2 regions of the Micromonospora sp. WMMD998 genome follow, and region 1 is predicted to be linked to the other one. Evidence: riboswitches for the same ligand, from Rfam matches in the RefSeq annotation. Region 1 holds a riboswitch; the other holds the start of a gene.
What was found. Region 1 has a riboswitch for cobalamin ahead of metE (5-methyltetrahydropteroyltriglutamate--homocysteine S-methyltransferase). Riboswitches for the same ligand answer to the same signal wherever they lie in the genome.
Positions count from the first base shown of each region.

Region 2: it holds a riboswitch for cobalamin, as region 1 does, so the genes downstream of both, O7619_RS20680 (ribonucleoside-diphosphate reductase subunit alpha) here and metE (5-methyltetrahydropteroyltriglutamate--homocysteine S-methyltransferase) in region 1, are expected to answer to the same signal.

Region 1 covers NZ_CP120740.1:5,007,789-5,014,534, forward strand. The annotation lists gene O7619_RS22620 (arabinofuranosidase catalytic domain-containing protein) at 1-880, shown strand, start outside; partial or broken gene O7619_RS22625 (transposase) at 927-1,086, shown strand; gene O7619_RS22630 (hypothetical protein) at 1,291-1,545, opposite strand; gene O7619_RS22635 (LysE family translocator) at 2,028-2,651, opposite strand; gene O7619_RS22640 (acyl-CoA thioesterase) at 2,655-3,167, opposite strand; cobalamin riboswitch at 3,293-3,506, opposite strand; cobalamin riboswitch at 3,635-3,848, shown strand; gene metE (5-methyltetrahydropteroyltriglutamate--homocysteine S-methyltransferase) at 3,963-6,200, shown strand; gene O7619_RS22650 (hypothetical protein) at 6,525-6,746, shown strand, end outside.
Region 2 covers NZ_CP120740.1:4,507,933-4,514,678, reverse strand. The annotation lists gene O7619_RS20685 (ribonucleotide-diphosphate reductase subunit beta) at 1-33, opposite strand, end outside; gene O7619_RS20680 (ribonucleoside-diphosphate reductase subunit alpha) at 54-2,399, opposite strand; cobalamin riboswitch at 2,522-2,734, opposite strand; gene O7619_RS20675 (bifunctional copper resistance protein CopD/cytochrome c oxidase assembly protein) at 2,951-4,969, opposite strand; gene O7619_RS20670 (copper resistance CopC family protein) at 5,316-5,942, opposite strand; gene O7619_RS20665 (Dyp-type peroxidase) at 5,969-6,746, opposite strand, start outside.

The DNA.
Region 1 (6,746 bases):
CTGCTTCGACTACGGCAATGCGCAGACCGACGGCCAGGCCGACGCGCCCGCCATCATGGAGACCGTCTACTTCGGTGCCGACAAGCAGTGGGGCTACGGTGCGGGGGCCGGCCCGTGGATCATGGCCGACCTGGAGTGGGGGCTGTTCTCCGGGGTGAACGCGGGCTACAACAACATCGCGCCGATCAACCACCGCTTCGTGACCGCCATGGTCAAGGGTGAGTCGAACCACTGGGCGATCCGTGGCGGGAACGGCCAGTCAGGTGCTCTGACGACCTACTTCGACGGGCGACGTCCGAACGGGTACCACCCGATGAAGAAGGAGGGTGCGATCCTGCTCGGCATCGGCGGCGACAACAGCGTCTCCGGCCGGGGGACCTTCTACGAGGGTGTGCTGACCTCCGGCTACCCGACCGCGGCCACCGAGAACGCCGTACAGGCCAACATCGCCGCCGCCGGCTACGCCACCGCCGCAGGAGGCAACCCGCAACAGAACGTCCAGATCGTCGGCGGGCAGTCCGGCCGCTGCATCGACGTACCCAACGCCACCACCACCAACGGCACCCAGGTCCAACTCTGGGACTGCCTCGGCAACACCGCACAACGCTGGACCTACACCGCCAACAAGCAACTCCAGATACTCGGCAACAAATGCCTCGACGCCAGCGGCGCAGGCACGACCAACGGCACCCAAGCCATCATCTGGGACTGCAACGGCCAAACCAACCAACAATGGAACCTCAACGCCAACGGCACCATCACCGGCGTCCAATCCGGACTCTGCCTCGACGCCAGCGCCTACGGCACCGCCAACGGCACCAAGATCCACCTCTGGGCCTGCCACGGCGGCACCAACCAACAGTGGTCCACCCGCACCTGACCACACCCGCACACCACACACCGGCCATGCCGCCCCCGCTGAGAGCGGCCTCGAACGTGAGCGCGGCGCCGTAAACGCCGCGCTCACGTTCCCCTACAGCAACGGCCCCACCGAAGGCGTCAACACCAAGACCAAACGAATCGCACGTCAAATGCACGGACGAGCCGGCTTCACCCCTGCTCCGCCACCGCATCCTCCTCGGATAGCAGCACCCTCCGTCACCATGGCGCGGCCCGGGGACGGTGAGCAGTCCCACGCGCTCACTGCCACCGTTTATCAGGAACACCACGTCCTTCTCGCGCGAATCCTCGGTGCTCACCGGCTCTGAACCCGCATGGCCCGGCATCCCGGGTCGGCAATGATCGTGCCGCCTCGCTGCCTCTTGCAGGGCAGCTCAGATGGAGCCACGCCTACCCGCCAGATGGCGCCGCCACAAGGTCAGCACCGGGCCCGCCGCAGCAGCCGATGTGAGCCACCCCGTCAGCGTCATTCGTGGAGCTGCCACTTTCGATCTCGTCAACGGGGACGTGCTCCTTGCGGACGCAGCGCAGCTCGTCGCTGGCATCAAAGATCCCGTCGAGGTTCTCCACCGTCGAGTCGTGATGGTGGTCAGGCACCTCAGCGTTCAACGCCTCCAAGCTCCACCACGCGGCGTTCGTTTCCATGCTGGCACAGAGTACGGGCAGCAACGAGACGGGTCTCGCGAGGCGGCAACCACATTGCAGGGTGATGGTTCTGCTCGGCACAACGTCTACAGCGTCCTAGGACAGGAGGGTCAGTTGATGATTTCCCTGTGCGACCCCAATCTTGTTCAAGCCGGAGGTCTAGCTGCCGCTGGCAGGGCCCTCGTCGTCGATGGGTGCGGGCGTCGAGGACCCTGCTCTCAGCGTCGGGGTGGCGCGGCAACGTTCGGGGTGGCCGACCTGCCGCACCATCACGCGGTGTGCCAGAGCTGCGACGGCATGCGGCAGTTGACGGCCTCAGCGGTAGCGGGCACGGTCCACGGCGGCCCGGGCGGTCGACATCGAGGTGGATCCGGACGGGGGTAACGGCGGGGTGGTCGTGTACGGGCGGTGCGCGCCGTGCCGCGGCAGGACCACCTGACCGCAGCGGCCGGTCAACGGCCGCCCCACCAGGTGACGGCATGTCAGCCAACGGCCAACCGGACGCCGAGTGCGATGAACGCGACCGCACAGAGCCGGTTGATCCGCCGCGACCACCGCCGGTCGGCCAGCCGGCGGGCGAGCCGGCCGGCGCCCGCGCCGAGGGTGACGTCCACGGCGAGTTGCACGGTGACGAACAGGGCGCCGAGCAGGACGAGCTGCGCCGTGGCGTTGCCGGTTCGGGGGTCGACGAACTGGGGCAGGAACGCCACGCTGAACAGGATCATCTTGGGGTTGAGCAGGTTCGTCACCAGACCCCGCAGGAAGGCCCGACCGGGCGACGCGCCACGGTCCGGACCGGTGACGGCCACCGGATCGCGGTGGCGCGCGGCCCGGACACCCAACACGATCAGGTACGCGGCGCCGGCCCATCGGATGGCGGTGAACAGGACCGGTGAGGCGCTGATCAGCGTGGCCAGTCCCCCGACCACCGCCGCCACGTGCACGGCCTCCCCCGCGGCGACGCCCAGCGCGGCGACGACGCCCGACCGGGTGCCGTAGCGGGTGGCGTTGGCCAGCACGAACATCATGTCCGGGCCGGGGGTGACCATGAGGACGACGATCGCGACGAGGTAGCCGGCGAGGGCCGCCACGGACAGTCCGAGCATCGTTCAGCCCTCCCCGGCGCCGTCGAGCAGGGCTCGGCGCAGCGCCAGCCGGTGTTCTCGCCGGATCTGCGCCTCCCGGTAGCGTCGCCGGTCACCGTCGGTCTGCGGCAGCAGCGGCGGGACGGCGCGGGGGTCGCCGTGGTCGTCGACGGCCACCATCACCAGGTGTGCCGTCGCCACGTCGACCGGCGGCACCGCCCGGTCCCACCGGTCCGCGCTGACCTTTACCGCCACCTCCATCGAGCTGCGGCCGGCCCAGGTGATCCGGGCGTCGACGTGGACCACGTCGCCCACCCGGACCGCGCGCAGGAAGGCGGTCTCGTCGATGGCGGCGGTGACCGCCGGGCCGTCGGAGTGGCGCGCGGCGACCACCCCGGCGACCGAGTCGATCAGGTTGAGGATCCGGCCGCCGTGCACCGTACCCATCAGGTTGGTGTGGTGCTGGTCCATGATCTGCGACAGGGTCAGGTGCGACGCCGACGGTGGTCGTCCGGCGAGCGTGGTGGTGTCGGGCACTGTGCGGGTCCGTCCTCGATGCAGCGGACCGCCGACCGGAGGGCGCGCGTCGAGGGCACGCCGACGGATCGCGTACGACGTGTCACCCGCCCGGCCCACCCGCGAGGTCGACGGCAGCGCGCACCGGTGGTGCGCGCGGCGCGGGCAGGTCTTCGGACTCGCGGGCATGACCGGTCCCGGTCACCTACTTGCCGTCGCTTCCCAGGCCGGTGGCCCAGTGCTTCGTTGACGGCGGTCGTTCCCACTCACCGCTGCGGGGCAGTCCCGGACTTCCACCGGGTTCCCTCTTACGACACCCGGCCGTCGCCGACCGGATGAACCAACGCTACCGCCATCGTAGCCAGTCGTCCGAACGCGACCGGTGTGGCAGGTCGGGGCGGGTGACGCCGGTCTCGTCGCGTCCTGATCGGTGCCGTCGAGGTGTCCCGCGACTCGGACACGCCGCTCACCCGCCGCACCGTCGGCGTACGATCGTGCGCGGTGCTGGTTCGCCTTCCCGCTTTGGCGGGTGGGCGTCGTAAGAGGGAACCCGGTGCGAGACCGGGACTGCCCCGCAGCGGTGAGTGGGAACGACCGCCGTCATCGAAGCACTGGACCGCAGGGTCCGGGAAGCGACGGCCAGTAGGCGACCTCGTGTCATGCCCGCGAGTCCGAAGACCTGCCAGCGCTGCGTGCACCGTCCGGTGCGCGCCGTCGGCGGCCTCTCGGGAGGGCCAGGGCGGAAAGCCGGTACGCCCGTCGTATCCGCTTCTCCCTCCCGAGAGGTCGCCAGGCACCTCGAGGGAAGGACCACCCGTGACAACCTCATTCGGCCAGAGCACCGTGCCCGGCTACCCGCGCATCGGCGCGCGCCGCGAGCTGAAGAAGGCGGTCGAGGCCTACTGGGCCGGCACGCTCGACGCCGCCGGCCTGCACGAGACCGCCGCCGAGCTACGGGCGCAGGTGTGGCGGACACTGCGCGACGCCCGCCTGGACGCGATCCCGTCGAACACCTTCTCCTACTACGACCAGATGCTCGACACCGCCGTCGCCCTCGGCGCCGTCCCCCACCGGTTCGCCCGCCTCGGTCTCGACGAACTCGACACCTACTTCGCGATGGCCCGCGGCGTCGACACCGAACCGGCGCTGGAGCTGACCAAGTGGTTCGACACCAACTACCACTACCTGGTGCCGGAAATCGACCCCGACACCTCCTTCACCGCCCGACCGGCCAAGGCGCTGAGCGAGTACGCCGAGGCCCGCACCCTCGGCATCACCACCCGCCCGGTGCTGATCGGTCCGGCCACGTTCCTGCTGCTGGCCAAGGGCGTCGACCCGTTCGCCCGCCTCGACGACCTGGTCGACACCTACGCCGACCTCCTCGCCGCGCTCGCCGGGGCGGGTGTGCCGTGGGTGCAGCTCGACGAGCCCGCCTACGTCGCCGACCGCGCCGCGGCCGAGATCGACGGTCTCCACCGCGCCTACCGGCGCCTCGGTGACCTGCCGAACCGGCCGCGGATCTTCGTCGCCACCTACTTCGGTGAGCTCGCCGACGCCCTCCCGGCGCTGCTCGACACCCCGGTCGACGCCATCGGGGTCGACCTCGTCGCCGGTCCGGGAAACCTCGAACGACTGGCCGGCGTCGGCCCGCTGGGCGGGAAGACGATCGTCGCCGGGCTCGTCGACGGCCGCAACATCTGGCGTACCGATCTGCGGACCGCCGTCGCCGCCGGGGCCACCGTCGCCGCGCTGGCCGACCACGTCGCGGTGTCCACGTCCTGCTCCCTGCTGCACGTCCCGGTCGACCTGGCCGCGGAAACCCACCTGGACCCCCGGCTGTCCGCACGGCTCGCGTTCGCCCGGCAGAAGCTCGACGAGGTCGTCCTGCTCGGCCGCGCGCTGCGCGACGGCACCACCGTCCTGCCGGCGCCGCTGCCGGCCGCACCGGCGTCGTGGCGCCACGACGAGATCCGCGGCCGTCTCGCCGCGCTGCGCCCCGACGACCGCAGCCGCGGCACCTACCCCGACCGGGCCGCCCGCCAGCAGCACCGCCTCGCCCTGCCCGCGCTGCCCACCACCACGATCGGCTCCTTCCCCCAGACCCCCGAGCTACGCGCGGCACGCGCCGCCCACCGGGCCGGCACCCTCGACGACGCCGGCTACACCGCGCGGATGCGCGCCGAGGTCGCCCACGTCATCCAACTACAGGAGAACCTGGGCCTGGACGTCCTCGTGCACGGCGAGCCGGAACGCAACGACATGGTCCAGTACTTCGCCGAGCAGCTCGACGGGTTCGCCGCCACCGACCACGGCTGGGTGCAGTCCTACGGCACCCGCTGCGTACGCCCACCCGTCATCCACGGCGACGTCGCCCGCCGGGCGCCGATGACCGTCGCCTGGTCCACCTACGCCCAATCCCTGACCAGCAAACCGGTCAAGGGCATGCTCACCGGCCCGGTCACCATCCTCGCCTGGTCCTTCGTCCGCGACGACCAGCCGCTCGCCGCCACCGCCGACCAGGTCGCCCTCGCCCTGCGCGACGAGTGCCGCGACCTGGAGGCCGCCGGCATCCGCGTCATCCAGGTCGACGAACCCGCGCTGCGGGAAACCCTGCCGCTGCGCCGCGCCCACCAGCAGACCTACCTGGACTGGGCGGTCGGCGCGTTCCGGCTGGCCACCAGCGGCGTCGCCGACGACACCCAGATCCACACCCACCTGTGCTACTCCGAGTTCGGGGAGGTCATCGCCGCCATCGACGCCCTCGACGCCGACGTCACCAGCATCGAGGCGTCCCGCTCCAAGATGGAGATCCTCGACGACCTCGCCACCATCGGCTACCACCGCGGCGTCGGACCCGGCGTCTGGGACATCCACTCCCCCCGCGTACCGCCGCACGACGAGGTCGCCGACGCGCTGCGCCGCGCCGTCGCCGCGGTGCCCGCCCACCGGCTCTGGGTAAACCCCGACTGCGGCCTGAAGACCCGCGCCTACCCCGAGGTCGAGGCGTCCCTACGGCGCCTCGTCGCGGCGGCGGCCGAGGTACGGCAGGGCTGACGTCGTCGCCGGGTGGCCACGCGCGTCAGCGGTCACCCGGCCCGGCCGTTGGGCGACGTCCGGGCTCACCGCGATCCCCGTGCCGCGTCGCCGACAGCAGCACAGCCCACCGCCCGCGCGGTCGACGGACAGCCGAGAACAAACCGACACGACGCCGGGCAGCAGTCACCACAGGTCCCCTGTTGATCACCTGATGAAGTCGCCGAACTGTAGGGACCCGGATCAACAGAGGTAAAGATCCCTCACAAACTGTGGGGACGAATCGGGCAACAGGCTGCGGGACCCGGCAGGCGTCTCACTCATCGTGAGCAGAATGCAGCATCGGTGGACAGGGATTACCGCCGCATCAGCGGGTCGTGCATACTGCGCGCCGACAGCCGTACCGAACGTCCGCTGGAGTCCGCCTTGCCGACCATCGTGCCCGTCGCCGCTCTCCGCCAGCCCGGCGGCGCGCCGTCCGCCTGCGTCAGACACGCCGCCCCCGCCACCCGGCGAAAGTCGGTGCTGTTCCGCTCCACTCCCCCGACCTGGTCGTTCCTACTCATC
Region 2 (6,746 bases), 500 kb from region 1:
CAGGGTGAGGTTCATGCCCGGGTCGAGCAGCATGGGCCGGGTCTCGGTGTGCGTCACTGGCAGGCCTCGCAGCTCTCGGGGTTCTCCAGGGAACAGGCCGCCGCCGCGTCCACGACCGGGGCCGGCACCGTGGCCTGCTGGATCCGGGTCGCGGGACGCGACCGCAGGTAGTACGTGGTCTTCAGCCCGGCCTGCCAGGCGTACCGGTACATCGAGGAGAGCTTGCCGATCGTCGGCGCGCTCAGGAACAGGTTCAGCGACTGGGACTGGTCGACGAACGGCGCGCGGGCGGCGGCCAGGTCGATGAGCGCCCGCTGCGGCAGCTCCCACGCGGTGCGGAACAGCTCCCGCACCTCGGCGGGCAACTCGTCGATGCCCTGCACCGAGCCCTCCGCGCGCTTGATCCGGTCCCGGATCGCCGGCGTCCACAGCCCGCGCGCCTTCAGCTCCCGCACCAGATATGTGTTGACCTGGAGGAACTCGCCGGACATGGTCTCGCGTTTGAACAGGTTGGACACCTGCGGCTCGATGCACTCGTAGCAGCCGGCGATCGAGGCGATGGTGGCGGTCGGCGCGATCGCCACCAGCAGCGAGTTGCGCAGCCCGTGCGCGGCGATCCGCTCGCGCAGCGCCGTCCAGCGGGCGGTCTGCGACGGCTCCGCGCCCCACAGGTCCGGGTGCAGGTCGCCCTTCGCGGCCCGGGTCCGGTCGTACGCCGGGTGCGGGCCGAACCGTTCGGCCAGCCCGGCGGACGTCTCCAGCGCGGTCAGGAAGATCTCCTCCTGCACCCGGGTGGACAGCTCCCGCGCCTGCGCCGAGTCGAACGGCAGGCGCAGCGTGAAGAGCGCGTCCTGAAGGCCCATCAACCCCAGTCCGACCGGCCGCCAGCGCGGGTTCGACGCCGCCGCCTGCGCGGCCGGGTAGTAGTTGATGTCGATCACCCGGTCGAGGAAGACCACCGCCGTGCGCACCGTGGCCCGCAGCTTCTCCCAGTCGACGCCCCCGGCGCTGACGTGCGCGCCGAGGTTCACCGAGCCGAGGTTGCACACCGCCGTCTCGGCGTCGTCGTTGACCTCCAGGATCTCGGTGCACAGGTTGGACAGGTGGATGACGTTCCCCGGCTCGCCGGTCTGGTTGGACAGCCGGTTCGCGGCGTCCTTGAACGTCATCCAGCCGTTGCCGGTCTGCGCGAGCGTGCGCATCATCCGCCCGTACAGGTCCCGGGCCTTCACCGTCCGGACGGCCTTCTTCTCCGCCGCCCGGTACGCCTCGTCGAACGCCTCCCCGTACAGGTCGGGCAGCTCCGGCGCGTCGGACGGGTCGATGAGCGACCAGTCGGCGTCGGCCTCGACCCGGCGCATGAACTCGTCCGGGATCCAGTTGGCCAGGTTGAGGTTGTGCGTCCGCCGGGACTCCTCGCCGGTGTTGTCCCGCAGCTCCAGGAACTCCTCCACGTCCGGGTGCCACGGTTCCAGGTAGACGCAGGCCGCGCCCTTGCGCCGCCCGCCCTGGTTGACGGCCGCGACCCCGGCGTCGAGCGTCTTGAGGAACGGCACGATGCCGTTGGAGCGCCCGTTCGTGCCCCGGATCAACGCGCCCCGGCCGCGCACCCGCGACCAGGAGATGCCGATGCCGCCGGAGAACTTCGACAGCTTCGCCACCTGGTGGTAGCGCTCGTAGATCGAGTCCAACTCGTCGCGCGGCGAGTCGACCAGGAAGCACGACGACATCTGGGTGTGCCGGGTGCCGGAGTTGAACAGGGTGGGGGAGCTGGGCAGGTAGGCCAGGGTGGACATCAGCCGGTAGAAGCCGACCGCCTCGGCCGGCGTCTGCGACAGCCCGCACGCCACCCGCAGCAGCCAGTACTGCGGCGTCTCCACCACCAGCCGCGACTGCGGGTGCCGCAGCAGGTAGCGGTCCGCCACCGTGCGCAGCCCGAAGTATTCGAACCGCAGGTCGCCGGAGGGGTCCACGGCGTCGTCCAGCGCGCCGGCGTGCCGGGCCACGAACGCGGCGGTGTCGTCGCCGACCAGCCCGAGACCGTGCCCGTACGCGATCGACTGGCTGAAGCTCTCCACCTGCTGCCCGCGGACCTCCTCGTGCACGTACGCGGCCAGCAGCCGGGCCGCCAGTTTCGAGTACTGCGGCTCCTCACCGATCAGCTCCGCCGCGGTCTGGATCGACAACCGGTCCAGCTCGGCGGTGCTCGCCCCGTCGTACAACCCGCTGATCGTCTTGGTGGCCACCCGCAGCGGGTCCACCTGGTCCAGGTCGGCGACCCAACGCTCGACCGCCCGGACGATCCGGTTGACGTCGACCGGCTCGGTGTCGCCGTCCCGCTTGCGGACCCGCATCGCCGACCGGCGCTGCTCCGGGGGGCTCTCCCGCACGACCGTCATGACCTCTCCTCGCTGTCACTGGCGATGGCCTCGGACGGCGGGAGAACGCCAACGGGCGCGGCACGACGGCCGGCCCGGCTGCTGGCGTCGGTCGTCCCGCGCGACCTTCGACCGCCGCGCGCGGTGGCGCGCGGCGCGCTGGCAGGTCTTCGGACTCGCGGGCCGGACCGGGTTCGGTCGCCTACTGGCCGTCGCTTCCCAGGCCGGTGGCCCAGTGCTGATGACGGCGGTCGTTCCCACTCACCGCTGCGGGGCAGTCCCGGACTCGCACCGGGTTCCCTCTTGCCTCGACCACACCCGCGGGGCGCGGCCGAACCAGCTGCGGCACCACCATATATGGCGGTGCCCGTGTCCACGCAACACCACATCTCGCCCCCCGCGCGTGTCGACCCGAAGGAAGGGGCCCCGCTTAACGCATTCGGTAGAGGCGGGGCCCCCGCTTAACACTCCGGCACGCGGCGGTCGGTGCGGGTGGGGCGGCGCTGCGCGGTTGCCGTCTCCCGCTGGAATGGTCGGCCCGCGCCGGGCGGAAGTTCCCGCCGACGTCCCGATCAGTTCCGGTCGCCGCCGCGGGCGGTGGCGGCCAGGAACGCGTTGTACCGGGCCAGGTCGTCGTCCTCGCCGGTCGCCTCGGCCCGGTCGGCGGCCCGGTCGACCCGGCGCTGCTCGCGCTGGTCGGCCCGGATCCACTGCCGGACCAGCAGGACCATCACGACGGCGGCGGGAATCTCACCGAACGCCCAGGCGATGCCCGCGCCCAGCTTCTGGTCCGTCAGCAGCGACGACGCCCAGTCCGGGTGGACGCCGAGATACCAGTCCGGGGCGATGACGGTGGTGGTCTGCATGAGCGCCAGGCCGAAGAAGCCGTGCGCCATCATCGCGGCCAGGTGCAGGAGCACCAGGATCGGGTGGGGGAGCCGGGGCCGCCCCGGATCGATGCCGATGAGCACCCAGAACAGCAGGTAGCCGGAGAGCACGAAGTGCCCCAGCATGGCCAGGTGGCCGAGGTGGGACCGCATCAGCGTGCCGAGCAGGTCGCTGAAGTAGAGGCCGAACAGCCCGGCCACGTAGACGCCGAGCGCCACCAGCGGGTGGGTGAGCAGCCGGGTCACCCGGCTGTGCAGGGCGCGCAGCAACCACTCCCGGGTCCCGCGTACCTCCGGCTCGGTCGGGCGGCGCAGCGCCCGCAGGGCGAGGGTGACCGGTGCGCCGCCGACCAGCAGGACCGGCACCACCATGGACAGCACCATGTGCTGGGCCATGTGCGCGCTGAACAGCACGTAGGCGTAGCGGGCGAAGCCGAGGCCGGTGGCGGCGGCCAGCACCAGCAGGCCACCGATCCAGCTCGCGGTGCGCGCCACCGGCCAGTGGTGCCCGCCCCGGCGCAGCCGGCGCACCCCGGCCAGGTAGCCGCCGACGCCGACCACGGTCACGGTCAGGAAGAACAGGTCGGGCAGCGGTTGCCCGAGCAGGTGCGCCGCGGTGGGCGCGGCCGGCATCGGGAACCCGAGCACCGCGGTCACCGGGTCGGCGTCCGCCGGCTCGACCACCGGCGTCGGGCTGCGGGACAACGCCACCGCGAGCCCGATCGTGGTGGCGAAGACGACAAGTTCCCCGGCGGCCAGGCGGGTGAACGCGCCGCGCCGCCCGGCGGCCAGGTCCGGCAGGGTACGCCGCCGGTGCGCCGCGCCGAGCAGGCCGAGCAGCACGAGCGCGCCCAACTTGCCGAGCACCAGCGCGCCGTAGCCGGACCGCCAGAGCTGGTCGACGGCGCCGAGGCGCACCGCCGCGTTCGCCACCCCGCTGACCGCGACGGTCCCGAAGCAGGCGAGCGCGAGCCGGCTGTAGCGCGCGGCGGCCCCGGGCAGGTGCCGGCTCCGCCTGATGATCAGCAGCGCGGCCAGGCCGCCGGCCCACAGCGCGGCGGCGAGCACGTGCAGGGCCAGGCTGGACACCGCGATCTGGTGGTTGCCCGCCCCGGCGGCGTGCCCGGTCAACGCCGGCGGCAGCAGCCCGACCAGCGCGAGCGCCGACACCAGCGCGGCCGTCCGGCGGGACACGCCGACCCGGGCCGCCACCGCCACCACCGCGGCCAGCCCCGCCTGCGCCAGCAACGACTGCCCCTGCGAGATGTCCGTGCCGAAACTGACCACGCTCGCCGTGCCGAGCCGGTCCAGGGGTACGCCGAGCAGATCGGAAACGGTCAGCACCAGCAGCGCCAGCGCGGCCACCGCCCAGCCGGCCGCCGCCAGCCCGGCGCGGCGCAGCAGCAGCCAGCCGTGCGCGGACACGCTCGTACCGTCGCCCGGCAGCAGGAACGCGGCGGTCACCGCGAATCCGACGGTGAGCGTGGCCAGCCCGTCGACGAGCAGCCGGACCGGCGGCAGCGCCCAGGTGGTGACCGGCCCGGGGTCGGGCAGACCGGGGATCGCGGCGGCGAGCGCGCCGCCGGCCCGCAGCGCGAGCAGCAGTACGGCCACCGCCGAGCCGACCGCCACCAGCCCGACGAGCCAGCCGCCGACCGGCCCCGCCCCGCCACCGGCACCCGGTCGGCCGGTCGACCTTCCCACCGTTCCTGGTCCGGCCGGTCCTGGTTCGGCGGTCGCTCGTTCGGCCGGTCCTCGTTCGGCCGGTCCCGGTTCGGCCGTTCCTGGTTCGGTCGGCTCTGGTTCGGTCGGTCCTGGTTCGGCGGTCGCCGGTTCGGCCGGTACTGGTTCGGCGGTCGCTCGTTCGGCCGGTCCTCGTTTGGCCGGTCCCGGTTTGGCGGTCGCCGGTTCGGCGGGAAGCGCCTCGGCAGGGACCGTCTCGGACCGGTCGGGCCGCTCGGGGGACTGCGGGGACGATGGCGTGGGCTGGTGCACGATGCGGAAACCTGGTTTCGGATCGGTCGGCCGGGGGCGGCTCCGGCCTCGGTGTTCAGGAGGCGCGGCGACGCCGGAGCAGCAGCACGACCGCACCGGCCAGGGCCAGGGCGACGATCACCCCGCCGGCCAGCAGGGCCACCGGCGGGCCGTCCCCGGCGGACTCGGGGCTTCCCGCCGCGCCGGCGCCCGCGCGCGCCCCGGACTCGCCCGGCTCCCCGCCGGACCCGCCCGGCTCCCCGTTGGGCCCGGGCGCGCCCGACGCTCCGGAAGCCCCGGACGCGGCGGGTACCGCCGGAGTGGCAGACGCGGCCGGGTCGGCGACCGTGAAGCGGTACGACCCCTGCACCGGGTGGCCGTCGGCGGAGACCACCCGGTAGGCCACCGTGTAGGCGCCGTTGGGCAGCGGCCCGTCGATGGTGACGCGGCCCGCCGTACCGTCCACGGTGGGCGCGCCGGTGGGCACCTTCCGCCGGTCGGCGTCGCTGAGCACGATGGTGGTGAACTCCGGATTCAACCGTTGCGCGAACCGCAGCGTGACAGTGGTCGGCGCGGTGGTCAGCCGGGCGTCCTGGGCGGGTGTGGCCGCCTGTAACGAGTTGTGCGCCGCGGCGGGCGCGGCCGGCGCCAGCAGCAGCGCGGTGAGCACCACCGCGAGGGTGGCGACGATACGGGTACGCATGTCGGGCCGGGCCTTCCGGGTCGTCGTCATCCGAGCGCCTGCTGGCCGATCCAGCCGCCGTCGGGGCAGCCGGGCGGTACGGCGAACACGGCCGAGCCGATCGGGGTGGTCCACTCGTTGAGCAGGTCCCGTTCGGCCAGCCGGCGCTGGATGGGCAGATACTGGCGGGCGATGTCGGCCTGGTACGCGGCGAAGACGAGGCCGCTGTCCGCGTGTCCCTCGGCCGTGGGCACGCCGTCGTAGTTGTAGGGCCGGCGCAGGATCTTCTGCCGGTCGTCGGTGACCCGCGCCCGGGTCAGGTGCGAGAAGTCCGGGATGACGGTGAGCCCGTCCTCGCCGAGCGCGGCGAAGTCCGGCTCGTCGTGTTCGGCGGCACCGGTGAGCGGCGCGCCGGTGTCCAGCCGCCGGCCGACCGCGACCTCCCGGTCGGCGCGGCCCAGCAGGTCCCAGGTCTCCAGGTTCATGCTGATCCGCCGCACCACGAGGGTGGTGGAGTCGCGTAGCCACTCCGGTCCGTCGATCACCCAGACGGCGGTGTCGACGGGGGCACCGGGTTTCGGGTTGGCGGTGCCGTCGAGCTGGCCGAACAGGTTCCGTTGGGTGCGTCCCGGCTCGGCCCCGGCGGCCCGCCGGAAGCCCTGCTGCACCCAGCGCACGCCGGCGAACGGGCGGCTGTCCTTGACCAAAACGCGCTGGGCGTGGGCGACGGTGAGCGGGTCGTCGGCGCAGATCTGGAGCAGCAGGTCCCCACCCGACCAGCGCGGTTGCAGCCGGTCGACGCGGAACGCCGGCAGCTCGGCCACG